DNA from 2 places in the Paenibacillus sp. JT31N11 genome. Region 2 is predicted to be linked to the other one. Evidence: riboswitches for the same ligand, from Rfam matches in the RefSeq annotation. Region 2 holds a riboswitch; the other holds the start of a gene.
The links. Region 2 has a riboswitch for thiamine pyrophosphate ahead of AC0YNV_RS01885 (thiamine phosphate synthase). Riboswitches for the same ligand answer to the same signal wherever they lie in the genome.

Region 1 (7,853 bases), on a different contig from region 2:
GGCCGGTCTATATCACCAACGATACAAAGGAGGTATACAACAAGAATTACTTATGGCAAGCGGTGGGCGGCAGCCTTGTGAGTGGAGAAGGCCGAAACTTTGGCAGCTCACGGACCTACACATACTCGGAGACCAGTAACTTCGACACCTTCCTGAAGACATTTGATATGAACAACAATGGATTCGGGAATAATCGTCTTTCACCTTGGCGAGCTGCAACCCGTTTTAATACCGGTATGACGGACCTTCTCATTAACAAAGACGGGACACATGTCCAGTTCGATCATGGGACATCCCAAATCAGGTCGAACAAAAAATATCTTTATTTTGATGAAAAGCAATACTTGAATGGAAAAGTCATAACGACACTCTATGCGTTGGACCCTAAAAAAGTATCTCCGCAAGAATCGTATATGGACAGCAGCAATTTTAATTTGCTCTACCGTTACACCAGTGGTTCCCCTTACGTTTTCACGAAGACCTTGCCGGGAACCTACTTAATAGACAAATGGGAATTGGCTGATCAGTATATTTACATCCAGAATAACGATGCATTTACCGTGCTGGATGCAAGAACAGGTGCAGAAGTGGCAACGAAGAATGCAGCCGATATGGGACTGAGTAATACGGCCAACGGAGTCAGCAACTGGACCGTAAGCCATGCCAACGGAAACAAAATTATGGTCCGCCGGGACAATAATAGTAATCAAAATACGACCTGGACTACCCAATGGAGAGAAGTTGGCCCGGATCTGTCGGTTGCTGAAAAACCGGACTGGCAGATACCGGCTTCGCGTTCTTCCATTCAGGGGCTAAACTTGGTGTACAAAGTATTATTGCCGATCTATACCGATCCTGCAGGAGCCGTATATACGTATCAAGGCTATGCCTCAGCAGGCCCCAGCAATACATATTTCCGCGACATGAGCGTCACAAAGTACAATGCGGATATGAGCTTAGCCTGGAGACAATACTTGACGGCTGCAGGAGAGCCCGGCTATACCGGCCAAGATATAAATGGAGGCGGCAGCAGTATCACGCGCTATAGCGGATTTGCCATGAACCCCTTCAATAATGAAATAACAGCGAGCAATTACGAATATCCCAATACGTACTTCACCGTCTTGAATGCAAGTGACGGCACACCAAAGAGTCGAATGGCTCAGAACGGCATGACAATACCGACCTACCGATTTGGAACGGATGGCGATACCCCCTACACCATGGATTGGAACAGGAACTATATAGCAGGTGCCAATAAATCCATGACTGCAGACGGGTTTACAACCGATTTTGAGATCGATAAAGGGATGGGTGATTGCGGAACCAGGCCAGTCAACATTTACGATCAAAACGGCGCACTGATTGTCCAAAACGGTTCAGGGTGTAACTGGGGTAATGGCGGTCAGATCATGGGGGAATATTTTGGAGATGGAGCGTTCTTCTATGTACAATATGAAGCCGCCAGGGATCAACCATCGTTAGGCGTAGCGATAGGCACGCCCACCACCACGCCGCTTGTTAAAAAGACGTTTACGAACGGTCAATATGTATCGGACCTTTCACTCAACGATGTGGAGATGAAGTTCAGCCTCCGAATGGAAGATATAGACTACGACCGGGAGATGGCCGGCTTCTCCTTCCGGATGCAGGACACACGAAACCGGTACGCGGTGGAAACCGATGGTCATGTGTTCAATCTGGTGAAATACGTGAACGGGTCACCAACAGTACTGAAAGCTGGCTCGTATCCGTTTGAATCAAACAAAAGCTATGCCCTGAGGATCAAGACGGTCGGCAGTCAGATCGATGTGTTCCTCAATAATATCCCGCTTCTGACCGCGGCGGATGGCAGCTATTCAGAAGGGCGTTTTGGCTATTTCAGCGACAAAGCCTATGTCGTGTTCAGCGCCTTTACGTACAAAGCGATCCAGAATAAAATTGAATGGTCGGACAGCTACGCGATATGGGATGCAGGGACAGCCACGGCGGAGGCCGCTTACCATAACATTCAGTTTCTGGATCCGGAGGGCGATCCCAAGGCGGGCTCCTACCAGTGGAGCATTCAGCATACGCCGCGTTTCATCAACAATCAGGGCGTGTCGGTCATGAACGGTCAAACATTCAGCTCCGAGCGGCTGACCTTCGATAAGGTAGGGGATTACATCGTTACACTGAGGGCGAAGGACGATCCTCACCCAAGCTATCTCTATTCGGATATGACCTTTGATGAATACCGTAAAAACTCGAATCCGTTTGCGAAAAGAGTTACCGTTCACCGCAGACCGGTCTCTCAGTTTATGGTCGTTCCTGCAGCTGACGGCAAATTGATCTGGACCGACAGCAGCTATGACCCGGACCGGTATGCCAGTCCTGACAATTACTCGACAGAAACGTCCACCATTGATTACCGGGCCACCCGGGGAATCCTGGAGAAGAAGTTCTACTATGCCACCCCATCCGGGAGCATTGTCTACGAAAAGCTTGTAACTCCGCAGGAACGGGGGTTATATGAAATTGGCATGGCTGTGAAGGACGAATATGGCGCATGGTCGGATTACACCGTCGTATCCCTGGATATCTCCACAATACCGACACCCAATACGCCGCCGGTTCCCGGATTCACGACGAGCTATGTGAATACTTTCCGCAACGTTCCGGTTGTTATGGATTCTAGGGCCTATGACGCCGAGGATGGCGGACGGGAGAACTTGCCGCATGAGTACTATATTCGCAATGTAACAACTGGCGATGGGGAATTATTGCAGAGCACGTCACGGACATTCTGGAGCAAGGTGTTCAACACCCTCGGCACCTTCAATATCCGGCAGGTCGTGCAGGATTCGGCAGGAGCCGAGGCGCAGTACAACGGGCAGGTCACGATATACAACCAGATACCGCAAGCCCGGATCATAGTGCCTGAAAGCACGGATCAGAATAATCCGGCGAAGCTAACGGAATTCCGGCCGGCATTTCAATGGAATTATGCGGATGCTGACGGAGATTTGCAAACCCGATACCAGCTTCAGATTTTCAAATATGGCGGAGAGCTGTATCGGGATACGGATATCAAGCCGGGCCGGGAACTCTCTTGGCGGCCAACTGTCGACCTGCCTGAGCATGTGTACATGTATGTCATAGTCCGTGTGTATGACGGCTATGACTGGAGCAATTGGAGCGATCCGAAATACTTCTATATCGAAACGAACCGGCCGCCTGCAGCCGATTTTGACTGGACCCCCAAACCGGTGTATGAAGGGGATTCGATCCGGATCAGCCATACCATTGACGATCCCGACCTGGATACCTTACAGGTTATCTATATTGTCAAGGATCCGGAGGGAGGCTCACAAACCTTCAACTCCTTTCTTAATAGTCCCTATGGTCACACCGGGCCAGGTTTCAGAGGAGACAAGGCAGGGATATATAAAGTCGAGCTTACGGTCCAGGACGGCCAAGCGCCGCCGGTAGTGGTGCGCAAAGACATACCGGTGCTGCCGCTTGACGTCAAGGGTCAGGTGATGCATACGGATTTGTGGGACCAGCGCCGCAGAGAATACAATATCAATCAAAACGGCGATGCAGACAGCCCGCGCGGTTATGAGGTCTTTTGGGCAGGAGAGAAGTTCGTGCTGCATGCCCAAACGACCGAAACGGTAACAACTACCCAAGCGGATACTGTTGAGGTGACGATGAACGGCTTCACGACTCATCTGGATGCCGCGAACGCGCGTCGGACCGGCTGGAGCGGTAGTATGTGGGATGAAAGCTTCGAGAAGCTGGAGGATGGGCCGCTGACGTTTACGTTCACCTCTACTTACAACAACGGGACCGTGAAGACAGACTACGTAACTGTCACGGTTGCAGGCAATGTGCAGCAGACGGTTGGCATTCATCGAAGAAATTGAACATTATAAGTTGACTGCGTGTGCGTTCACGCGATATAGTCGTACTAGGAAATCCACTAGGGGCGCCCGCATGGGCTGAGATAAAGCGCTGATCGCTTTGGTCCCTTTGAACCTGATCTGGGTTATGCCAGCGTAGGAAAGTGGGCTTGTCTGTGCGATTATGGGCTGGATCTATGCAATTGTCTTTTCGCATAGACAGGATGCCTCACTTATTCGGACAATGAAGCATAGTCTTCATATGCCGGATGGAAATTGCCGCATTCAAACCGCTCCCATGCCGGAGCGGTTTTTTTAACTTTATAGAATTTTATAAGCTTCACTCCTATAAATTTCTATACGGTCCAAGGGAAGAAATTTGCTCAGCCGCAAAGGACGGCAGATCGGATTCTTCCCGGTTCGCTCCAGCATGATAGTGTGTCAAGGAATGCTGTCGGTGAACGGGCTGAAGCCTGCTCATACCGGGAACTAATAGGTCAGGGAACTGCCTGCCCTTGGCTCGTTCCAATTTTTCCGCACCGTCTATGCTGCTGTCCTTGCGAGCCTCCTAGGGGATTCTCCAAATTACCTTGGGAGGTTTTTGATATGACGATCATGGCTGGAGCATTGCCGGGCAGTCGCAAAGTGTATGTGCAAGGAAGCCGTTCGGATGTGCGGGTGCCGATGCGGGAGATTGAACTGTCGCCGAGTATCAGTAGAAGCGGCGAGGTGCAGTTGAACGAACCGGTTCGGGTATATGATTCCAGCGGTCCGTACACGGATTCCGCTTATCGGGCCGATGTGCGCAAGGGTCTGTCGGCTCTTCGCCGGTCATGGATTGAAGATCGGGGAGATGTGGAGCGCTATGAAGGGCGTGTGATTCAGCCGCTTGATAACGGTTTCGACTCGGAGAAAGCGGCAGGCAGCCAAGGAGCAGAACCGTACCCGGCTTTAAACCACACACCGCTAAGAGCTGTCCGCGGGCGCAATGTGACCCAATTATTTTATGCCCGCAGGGGAATCATTACGCCGGAGATGGCGTTTATTGCTGTTCGTGAAGGGGTGGAGGCAGAGCTTGTGCGAAGCGAGGTAGCGGCAGGAAGAGCTATTATACCGGCGAATATCAATCATCCGGAGAGCGAGCCGATGATTATCGGGCGCCGCTTCCACGTCAAGATCAATGCCAACATCGGTAATTCAGCCGTTGCTTCGTCCATCGAGGAGGAAGTGGAGAAAATGACATGGGCTACCCACTGGGGCGCCGATACGGTCATGGATCTCTCCACGGGCAGGAACATTCATACAACCCGCGAATGGATCGTGCGAAACTCGCCGGTTCCGGTCGGCACAGTGCCTATCTACCAGGCGCTGGAAAAGGTGAACGGAAAGGCGGAGGATCTGAGCTGGGAGGTGTACCGCGATACTCTGATCGAGCAGGCTGAGCAAGGGGTAGATTATTTTACCATTCATGCGGGTGTTCTGCTGCGGTACATTCCGCTTACGGCCAAGCGGGTAACGGGGATTGTTTCGCGGGGCGGGTCGATTATGGCGGCATGGTGCCTGGCGCATCAACGCGAGAACTTTCTGTATACGCACTTTGAAGAAATTTGCGAAATTATGAAACAATATGATGTTTCATTCTCTCTCGGTGACGGGCTGCGTCCCGGCTCCATTGCAGATGCCAATGACGAGGCTCAATTCGGGGAGCTGGATACTCTTGGCGAGCTGGCTCAAGCTGCATGGAAGCATGATGTGCAGGTGATGATCGAAGGCCCCGGCCATGTTCCGATGCATCTGATCCAGGAGAATATGGAGCGTCAATTGAAGGTGTGCCGGGAGGCGCCATTCTATACACTGGGTCCGCTGACGACGGATATTGCTCCAGGCTACGACCACATCACTTCGGCTATCGGGGCGGCGATGATAGGCTGGCTCGGTACAGCGATGCTCTGTTATGTCACACCGAAGGAGCATTTGGGACTGCCCAATAAAGAGGATGTGAAGGAAGGCGTGATTGCGTACAAGATCGCGGCGCATGCCGCTGATCTGGCGAAGGGGCATGCGAACGCGCAAATGCGGGACCATGCGCTTTCCAAAGCGAGGTTCGATTTTCGCTGGCGCGATCAGTTTCATCTCTCGCTTGATCCGGAACGGGCGATGTCCTATCACGATGAGACGCTTCCTGCAGATGCGGCCAAATCGGCCCATTTTTGCTCGATGTGCGGTCCGAAATTTTGCAGCATGCGAATCACACAGGATATCCGCGAGCAGGCTGTGCGGGACTTGGAAGGAGAAGATAACGCAAAGCGGACAGGATTGGAAGCACAGCTTTAGTTGGTGGCGTTCCTTCTTTTTGCGATGCTGATTGACTTCGTCCAAAACGGCATGCAGACCGCCCCTGCCACCCCTGCCCTGCCGCCTTTAGGCGCGCCGGGCTGCTTCAGTTTAAGTCAAAACGACTGGTAAAATATTGAACGATAGCGTTATAATAATGAAAAATCGCCCTTGAGAAAGGATGCTGCTGCTCCATGCCCGTCACCTCACATCTTCTTCGCCAAGAGACTCCTGAACCTGTACGGATTGGCTATCAATTGTTTCTTCCTTCGGATTACGAGAGGAATACCGGGAAGAAATGGCCGCTCATCCTGTTCCTGCATGGCATCAAGAAGCGGGGCGATGATCTGGCTCTACTCCATCAGTATGGGGTTGCGCGTTTCGCTGAAGAAAGGAAGGACTTCGGATTTATCGTCGCAACGCCGCAATGTCCGGAGCATTCGGATTGGCCGCAGCAGCGGAATGCCCTGTCGGCTCTCTTGGACGAAATAGCCCGCAGCCACCGTGTTGACCCGGAGAGGGTATATCTGACCGGATTCAGCATGGGCGGGAACGGAACATGGGACCTGGCTGCGAATGTCCCCGGGCGCTTCGCAGCTATTGCTCCACTGGCCGGCTACTACCAGCCCGAAGATGCCAGCCTGCTGAAGGGTATACCGGTCTGGGCTTTCCATGGAGAGAAGGATGATGTAGTCATTCCCGGGAGAACAACCGAGATGGTTAACGCGATCAGGAGCCTGGGAGGGTCTGTCAGGTACACCGCCTACCCTGAACTTGATCATCAGATCTGGGAGGAGACGTACGGCAATCCCGAGCTGTATCAATGGTTTCTGGAGCATAAACGATAAGCAGGTCAGTGCCGCCGGAATCAGTTCCGGCGGTCTTTGTCTACCGGATTCCGTATATCTTTGACGTACAGACATTCACTCTACTGCAATAAGGACGGAGAAAGCCGTTTCTGGCGGGAAGGTTTATAAAGAGCAGTCAACCACAATAAGGATGGTGGAAAACCATGATTACACACTATGCGGGGCTGCAGCTGAACACGGTATCGATTCCAAGCGCAAGGCAGTATTATCATGAACGTCTGCTGCTGCCTATCGTGGAAGAATCCGAGAGCCGCATTGAATTCCGGATCACGGAGCACTGTACGATTGTATTTCAGGAGGCTTACGAGCCTGTTGCTCCGGCGCATCTGGCGTTTGAAGTTCCGTACTCGGAATTCGACGCTCTTGTCGCCTTCCTGAAGAGTCGGCAGGTCTTGATCGAGAAATGGCCGGACGGCAGAGAAGTGGATCATTTTGGAACGGGACAAAATATTTACTTTCGCGATGGGGATGGAAATTTGCTCGAACTGATTGCCCATCCTTATATCAAGGAGGATGTCGTAGCCCCCTCCGGCGCTCTTCGTGTTCTTTATATGCGCGAGGTCGGATTTCCCGTCGAACATGTGAAGGCATTCCGGGAGCGGCTGCAGGACATGTTTGATTTTAAGCTGGATAAAGTCTATGATAATTTCACTTTTGCCATCGGAGGAACGGCTCATTTCGTGCTGACCGCCAAGCAGCGGCGATGGATTCCGATCTCCATGCTTGCGCTGCCTCCCCGAATGCTAGTAACATTGGGAGTCTCGGA
Region 2 (7,853 bases):
CATCGTAGGTTTCCTCTCTTACTGGCCGCTTCGAAATTGTCTCGGATTTCTTCCGTAGAAGGCCTTGAACGCTTTGGAGAAGTTCTTGGGATTGCCGTAGCCCACCAACTCGCTCACCTCATACGTCTTGTACTGCGGGTCCGACAAATACTGTGCAGCCTTCTCCATCTTCACGGAAAGAACATAATCGCTGAAGGACTGTCCGGTCTTCTTTTTGAAATAGGTGCTGATATAATACAGATTCATATGGACAATCCGGGAGATGTCTTTTAATTGAACGGTCTGAAAATGCTCCTTCACATAGTCTTTCATTTTTCGGATCATGATATCGCTGTCCTGGTCATCCTCATGAACAGGTTCGGATTGCCGCTCCTGATCAAGCTCGATTTTTAATTTCTGGAACACCTGGGCCAGCTCCTGGTATTTGGTCGGCTTTACGATATAATCTCTGGCACCGTAAACCAGCGCCTCCTTGATGAGCTCGAATTCCTTGTGTCCGGTCAAAAATACGATCCGGGTCGGATCGCCTATCGCTTTCAGATCCTTCGCCAGCTCAAGTCCGGATTTGACCGGCATCTTAATGTCGCATAATATAACATCCACCGCATGGCCGCGGATAAAGTTGAGCGCTTCCAGTCCATTCTCCGCTTCACCCGCGACGTGGAATCCCAGCTCGTCCCATGGAAAATAGCTGCTGATGCCATGCCGGATTTCATATTCATCGTCCACGATAAGCAATTGATACATGGTCGGGTCTCCCTATCGTATTATGCAAGCGTTTTAATCTGATTATAGCATGGGAGGGAGAATGCTTTGCGGATTATCTATAGCTGGCATCCCTTTTCTTAAAATAACGCCCCTTTATGGGGAACGATTCCCAAAGCTTCTAAAACAAAGGGGTATAAACGCGAGTCCGGTGCATACCAAATCGCGCCATGAATTGATAAAGTGTCACTAAGAAAACGTATATGCTGCTGATCAATCAAAAAAAAGAAAAGGGGTTGTAAGCAATATGATGAAAAAAGGGATGGCTTTACTGCTCGGCGTCTTTCTGCTTGGTTCGTTTGCGCTTGCCGGGTGCGGCAATTCCGGTTCGTCAACCGGTAATGGGGGAGGCGAGCAGGAGAAGGTGACGCTTCGCTTCCTGTGGTGGGGCAGCGATGCCCGGCATGAGCAGACACTGGCCGCACTGGACAAGTATATGGAGCTGAATCCGAATGTCAAAGTCGAGGCTGAATACAGCGGATACGAGGGCTATGAGCAGAAGCTGAAAACACAGCTGGCCGGCGGGACCGCCCCTGACCTCATTCAGGTGGATCAGCCCTGGATTTACGATTTTTCCACTCAGGATGACATGTTCGCAGATTTGAATACATTCAAGGATATTATCGACCTGTCCACCTTCGACGAGAAATTTCTGCAGGATTATTCGGTTCTGAACAATCAGCTGCAGGGACTTCCGACGGGGTCGACCGGAATGATCATTTCCTACAACAAAAGCTTTTTTCAAAAATACAACATACCGGAAGACACACAATTCGATTGGGACAATCTGCTCGAAATCGGCAAGAGAGTCCACGATGAGAGCGGCGGTGCGGATGTGCTGCTGAATGCCGGGCCGAACACCTTCCTGGCCATGTTCAAATCCTATGTCAGGCAGAAAACAGGCAAGCAGTTCATTCAGGACGATTATACGCTGGGCTTCGATAAACCGCTAGCCGTCGAGGCGCTGGGATATTTGGAGAAATATCTTGACGCCGGTGTTGTTCAGCCTTTTGCGGAATCCGCCCCTTATCAGGACAATCTGGACAAGCATCCGAAATGGTTCAAGGGAGAGTTCGGCATGACGAAGAACTGGCCTTCAACCATTCCCTCACTGCAGGATGGGGTCGATTTCGAAGTGGGGGCACTGCCTGAAATTATAATGAAAGGCGCGCTGACGACGGCGGTGGTCAATCGTCCATCACAGCTGCTCTCCATTGCGAAGAGCTCCAAGCATCAAGAGGAAGCGGCCAAATTGATGAATTGGCTGCTCAATGATAAAGATGCGGCCGTTATTCTCGGAGATGTACGAGGCGTACCGGCAAGCTCAGCCGCTCTGGATGCGCTGGAAGGCGCGGACAAGCTTGATTCGGTTATCGTGGATGCGACGGAGCTGGCACTGAAAACAAGCGGCGAGCCGGAGAACGGAATTACCAACAATGCCGAGCTGATCAAAATTGCCACCGACGTCATGCAGAAGCTTGGTTATCACAAGAGCACACCGGAAGAAGCGGCCGATGAGATTATCAAGGAACTGACTGCCAAGCTGGAGGAAATCAAAAGTCATCAATAATTCACTGGACTCATCCATGAACGGGCAAAGGAGGGAACAGAGCTTGTGAGTGAATCAGTATCCAATGCCGCTGCAGCGAATGCGAAGCTCAAGTCACCCAAAAAAAGCAGGAACCGCAGATGGAAGTATATGGGCTTTCTCTATATCGGTCCATGGCTGCTCGGGTTTGCTATTTTCGAATTATATCCGTTTATCTCATCCCTGCTGTATTCGTTTACGGATCTGAATATGTTCAAGAGTCCCAATTTCGTCGGTCTTCAAAATTACATCGAGATGTTTACCCGCGACAAGCTGTTTCTGCAATCGTTGAAGGTTACCTTTATCTATGCCGTCATCGCGGTCCCCTTGAAGCTTGCTTTCGCTCTCTTGATTGCCATTCTTCTGAACAGAAAGCTGAAGGGGATCAATTTCTTCCGCACCATTTATTATCTGCCGTCCATTATGGGAGGCAGCGCTGCGGTAGCTCTGCTCTGGAGATATCTTTTCTCCAGGGAAGGGCTGGTCAATCAGATGACGGGGAAACTGAGCATCGCTCCGATCGATTGGCTGGGAAGTCCGGATATTGCCCTGTATACGATCAGCGCGCTGACAGTGTGGCAGTTCGGATCGTCCATGGTCCTGTTCCTCGCGGCGCTGAAGCAGGTGCCCGGTGAGCTATATGAAGCGGGGCGGATCGACGGGGCATCCCGGTCCCGGATGTTCGTCAGCATCACGTTTCCGCTCATTACGCCAATTATTTTCTTTAACCTCATCATGCAGATGGTGAACGCTTTCCAGGAGTTTACCGCGGCGATGGTGATTACAAGCGGCGGACCGCTGAATTCCACCTACCTGTACGGGCTGCTTATTTATGAGAACGGGTTCAAGTATTTTAAAATGGGCTACGCGTCGGCACAATCCTGGGTGCTGTTCGTCATTATAATGATTTTTACACTGGTTATTTTTAAATCCTCATCCAAATGGGTGTACTACGAAGATGGTGGCAAATGATGAAGAATCTGTCCAAAATCGGCGCTTACCTGGTATTGATCGTATTCGGCTTTATTATGATCTACCCGCTGCTCTGGATGGCGGCGGCTTCCTTCCGGCCCAATGCAGAGATTTATACTTCAATCGGATTAATTCCGAAGCGGGTGATCTGGGACGGTTTTGTGGAAGGCTGGAAGGGCTCCGGTCAATTTACGTTCGGAACGTTCTACGCCAATTCCTTTCTGCTGGTCGTTCCCACTGTCATCGGTACGGTCGTCTCAAGCGTTCTTGTCGCATACGGATTCACAAGGTTTCAATTTCCGCTGAAGAAGGTGCTGCTGGCAGTCATGATAGCAACATTGATGCTGCCCCATGCGGTGCTGATCATTCCGCGTTACCTGCTGTTCCGGAATTTCGGATGGCTGGACAGCTATTTGCCATTTATCGTTCCGGCTTTCCTCGGTGGATATCCGTTCTTCATCTTTATGATGGTTCAATTTATTCGCGGTCTGCCGAGCGAGCTGGATGAATCGGCGAAAATAGACGGCTGCAATTCCTTTACGATTCTGACCCGGATCCTGATGCCGCTGTGCAAGCCTGCGCTGTTCTCCGTCAGTATTATTCAATTCATCTGGCTGTGGAATGAATTTTTCAACACGCTGATCTATGTGAACAGCGTCAGCAAATTTACGCTTCAACTGGCGCTGAGGATGTCTATCGATGCCACCTATGATATTCAATGGAATCAGATCATGGCGATGTCATTACTGACGATGCTGCCCTGCATGATTATCTTTTTCCTGGCGCAAAAGCATTTTGTAGAAGGAATTTCTACTACCGGATTGAAGGGTTAATAGAGTACTTTTATTTGCGGGGAGGAATATTTATATGCTGCATCCATTTATGGGAATCAAGGATTATGGCAAAGTAGGCATGTCGGTAGCGGAATCATCCCACAAATTGCATCGAATCGGCTATGTGGACCGCCGATTGATGAAGCTTGAGGCCGGGCATATGGTGGCGCGTCCCGAATATGAGGTGAAGGGGGCGCTCTCCCGCCTGATGTGGCAGGATGCCTCGCATTGCGATCAGCTGCGCAGCCGCTGCAAGCAGCTCCGAATGAGCTCGTCGGCCTTCGACAAGTCGCCGGACCCGAATCTGGAGCTGCTGATGGACGAGGTGCTGAAATCCGCGGATACGCTGCAGCTGATGAGAGCGTTGTTCGAGGTGGTGAAACCGGATCAAATCCGCTCTGCGCGGGCATATATGGCAAGCGCCCAGCCCATTGTCGATGAGCCGACGATTCATTTATTGAAGCATCAATTGATGGACCGGGAGGAGCAGCTGGAGTGGGGGAATGAGGCCGTGCGGCATTTCACGGCCGAGTCCACTGAGAAAGCGGTGGCCGATGCCGACCGCTGGGTCGGATACCTTCGTAATTTGCTGGCTGCAGCCGGAGGGATTAACGGGGATCTCGCCAAGGAGGAGCCCGATCCCGAGCTTGCGGTTGCCGCCCAGCCATTCGAGCTGCCTGCTTCCAGCACGCGCGACGACCGGTTCCGCAGCGCAGTGAGCAAATTCAAGGAATTTCAGTTCGAGGACTCCGAGGCGGGCCGATTCGAAATGATGATGTTTACGCGCTTCTTCGAGATGTCTCCGGCGGAAGCGGTAGCCTGCGTCCACTTTCAATCCGAAGGCAAGCCCTGGGAGTTCTACCTCGATACCGCCAGGCATGCCTGGGATGAGGTCAGACATTCCTGGTTCGGCGAAGCGGCTCTGCGCGTCAAGGGCTATGATATTTACGACAAGCCGAACTGGACGGGCTGGCTGGACATGACGCTGCAGCTGTTCGAGCCGGACGAGGCCTATACGCATCTGACGATTGCCATTGAGAAAGCGGCGATGAAATATCCGCCTGGCAAGCGCGAGGAATGGGAATTTTGCCGCGACATTGCCCGGGATCCGCTCATGACGACCTTCCAGGACTTCGACTGGGCCGACGAAGTGGTGCATGCCGGTTTCGGACAGCGATGGATCGTGAATGATGTGCATAAAGGGGATCTGAAGCAGGCGATGACTTCCTCAGCAGAAACAGTCGAGAAGAGAGGGGCCTATATGGCGAAGTTCGACCATCAGGGAGCAGAGCCGAAAAGCCCGTATGCCGGCGGGTATTGAGAGGATAATAATGTCCGCAACGCTTGCCCTTTCAGATGCGGCTTCTTCCTGGCCGCATAAGGTTGGATCCGCATATTTGCAGCCTTCCAACAGATTTTTATTTGCTTTTTCTAGCATTCGTGATAGTATAAAGCCAATTGCATAGGATGTATCACTAGGGGAGCCGAATGGCTGAGATTGAAGATGAATTCAAACCCTTTGCACCTGATCTGGGTAATACCAGCGTAGGGAAGTGGTCTCACGATTGGTCTATCGGCATATGAATAAGTATGCTATTGCCTAGTTGAACAGGGCCGCCTTCTTATCTGGAAGGCGGTCTTTTTTGTGTTTTTATCCATACCGTAGTCTGGGAGGGCGGTGAACGTTTGACGGCACTGGAATTACATATAATTTCGGATGGCCGGCAGGATCTGGAAGCCTATGCGAGGACTGCCGGGAAGATTCATCCGTACGTGACTTCCTTTCATCTGCGGGAACCGGCGAGGAATGCTTCCGAGCTGTGGCAAGGGGTGCAAGCTCTGCTCGCCGAAGGCGTTCCGGCCGGGAAAATAATGATTAATGACCGGATCGATGTAGCATGGGCCGCCCGGCTGCAGGGCGCTCAGCTATCTTACCGCAGTCTGGGCGTTCGGGAAGCCAGAATGGCTTTTCCCGGACTTCGTCTGGGCTGCTCCGTGCATGGAATAGAGGAGTCTGTCGTGGCCGGGCAGCAGGGAGCGGATTTCCTGATTTATGGTCATATATTCGCAACGGCTTCCAAGCCGGGGCAGGAGCCGAGAGGGATCGGCGCTCTGGCGCATATGGTCCGGAGCGCAGATATACCCGTAATCGCCATTGGCGGAATTAATCCGGAGCGCGTGCAGCAGGTCCGGGCAGCAGGAGCAGCGGGTGTAGCGGTGCTGTCGGGCATTATGCAGGCGGCGGATCCTATGGGAGCCGCCTTGCAGTATGCCGAAGCTTTGAACAGACGAGGAGACGAATCAGATGACGAAAATGTTTGATGCGATCATTGTGGGCGGAGGGGTGATCGGAAGCTCGATCGCTTACCATATGGCGGCAAGAGGCATGAAGGTTGTGCTGCTGGAGCGTGACCGGCTTGCCGGGCAGGCCTCCAATGCCGCTGCCGGCATGCTTGCCGCACAGGCGGAAATCAACGAAGCGGGGCCATTATTCGAGCTGGCCCTCCGCAGCCGCTCGCTCTTCCCATCACTTGCCGCCCAGCTTCGAGAGCTCAGCGGAATTGATATCGGTCTGGAGCGCAAGGGGCTGCTTCGCATCGCCACAACCGTCGCGCAGATGAACGAGCTTCAGCATGCGATCGTATTTCAGCGCAAAGCGGGGCAACAGGCAAGCTGGTTGACCGGTCATGAGGTTCGCAAGCTCGAACCGGCGCTTGCCCCGGATATTCTGGGCGCCATGCTTGTTGAAGAGGACGGGCATGTGCTGGCCCCGGAGCTTTCCCTTGCTTTTGCCAAGGCGGCCGCGGCGTTGGGAGCGGACATCCGGGAATATGCGGAGGTTCAATCGCTTGTGCTGGAGCAGGGCTCTGTATGCGGCGTCCGGACCCGGGACACAACCTTGTACGGCAGCCGAGTCGTCATTGCCTCCGGCACCTGGAGCGGACCGCTTATGGAGCAGGCTGGACTTTCAAGCCCTGTTTTCCCTGTTCAGGGAGAATGCTTCTCGGTGCTTACCCATGCACCGCTGGTGCAGGCGACAATCTTCAGCCATGATTGTTATCTTGTTCCCAAGAAGGGCGGACGGCTTATTGTCGGAGCCACAATGAGAGAGCATTCCTATGACCGTAAAGTCACCCTGGGGGGGATTGGCAAACTCCTCGAAGCCGCCAAGCTGCTGGTTCCGGATATTGTGCATGCGGAATGGGAGAAGGCCTGGTCTGGGCTGCGGCCGCAGACTGCGGACGGTTTGCCTTTCCTGGGTGAGCATAGGGAACTGCGGGGCTTGTACGTAGCGGCCGGCCACTATCGCAATGGCATACTGCTTAGTCCCATTACCGGGCAATTGGCCGCTGATTGGGCGGAGGGAAAAGCGGCAGAGGCCGATTATCTCGACGCTTTTCGATTGGACCGGCAGATGGACATGAAAGGAGCGCTGAACCAGGATGAATTTGCACATTAATGGCGAGAACGTTGAAGTGCCCGGTACTTTAGCATCCGTGCACGACCTGCTCCGTCATTTCGGTTTGGAGGAGAAGGTAGTAATTGTAGAGTGGAACCAGAGCATTCTGGAAAAGTCCGCTCACCAGGATACCCGTCTGTCGGACGGAGACCGTATTGAGATTGTCCATTTTGTAGGAGGTGGCTGATATGTTGAAGATTGGAGCGCATGAATTTCATTCCCGGCTGCTGCTCGG

Region 1: linked by a shared signal. The riboswitch ahead of thiC (phosphomethylpyrimidine synthase ThiC) and the one ahead of AC0YNV_RS01885 (thiamine phosphate synthase) in region 2 are both predicted to bind thiamine pyrophosphate.

What each region holds. Positions count from the first base shown of each region.
Region 1 is NZ_JBWDNQ010000004.1:323,295-331,147, forward strand. Features, by position in the region: gene AC0YNV_RS17315 (glycoside hydrolase family 78 protein) at 1-3,908, shown strand, start outside; TPP riboswitch at 3,957-4,064, shown strand; gene thiC (phosphomethylpyrimidine synthase ThiC) at 4,491-6,218, shown strand; gene AC0YNV_RS17325 (carboxylesterase family protein) at 6,413-7,066, shown strand; gene AC0YNV_RS17330 (VOC family protein) at 7,231-7,853, shown strand, end outside.
Region 2 is NZ_JBWDNQ010000001.1:404,491-412,343, forward strand. Features, by position in the region: gene AC0YNV_RS01855 (histidine kinase) at 1-3, opposite strand, end outside; gene AC0YNV_RS01860 (response regulator transcription factor) at 19-747, opposite strand; gene AC0YNV_RS01865 (ABC transporter substrate-binding protein) at 1,013-2,335, shown strand; gene AC0YNV_RS01870 (carbohydrate ABC transporter permease) at 2,381-3,325, shown strand; gene AC0YNV_RS01875 (carbohydrate ABC transporter permease) at 3,322-4,158, shown strand; gene AC0YNV_RS01880 (hypothetical protein) at 4,193-5,479, shown strand; TPP riboswitch at 5,626-5,727, shown strand; gene AC0YNV_RS01885 (thiamine phosphate synthase) at 5,845-6,480, shown strand; gene thiO (glycine oxidase ThiO) at 6,464-7,618, shown strand; gene thiS (sulfur carrier protein ThiS) at 7,602-7,805, shown strand; gene AC0YNV_RS01900 (thiazole synthase) at 7,807-7,853, shown strand, end outside.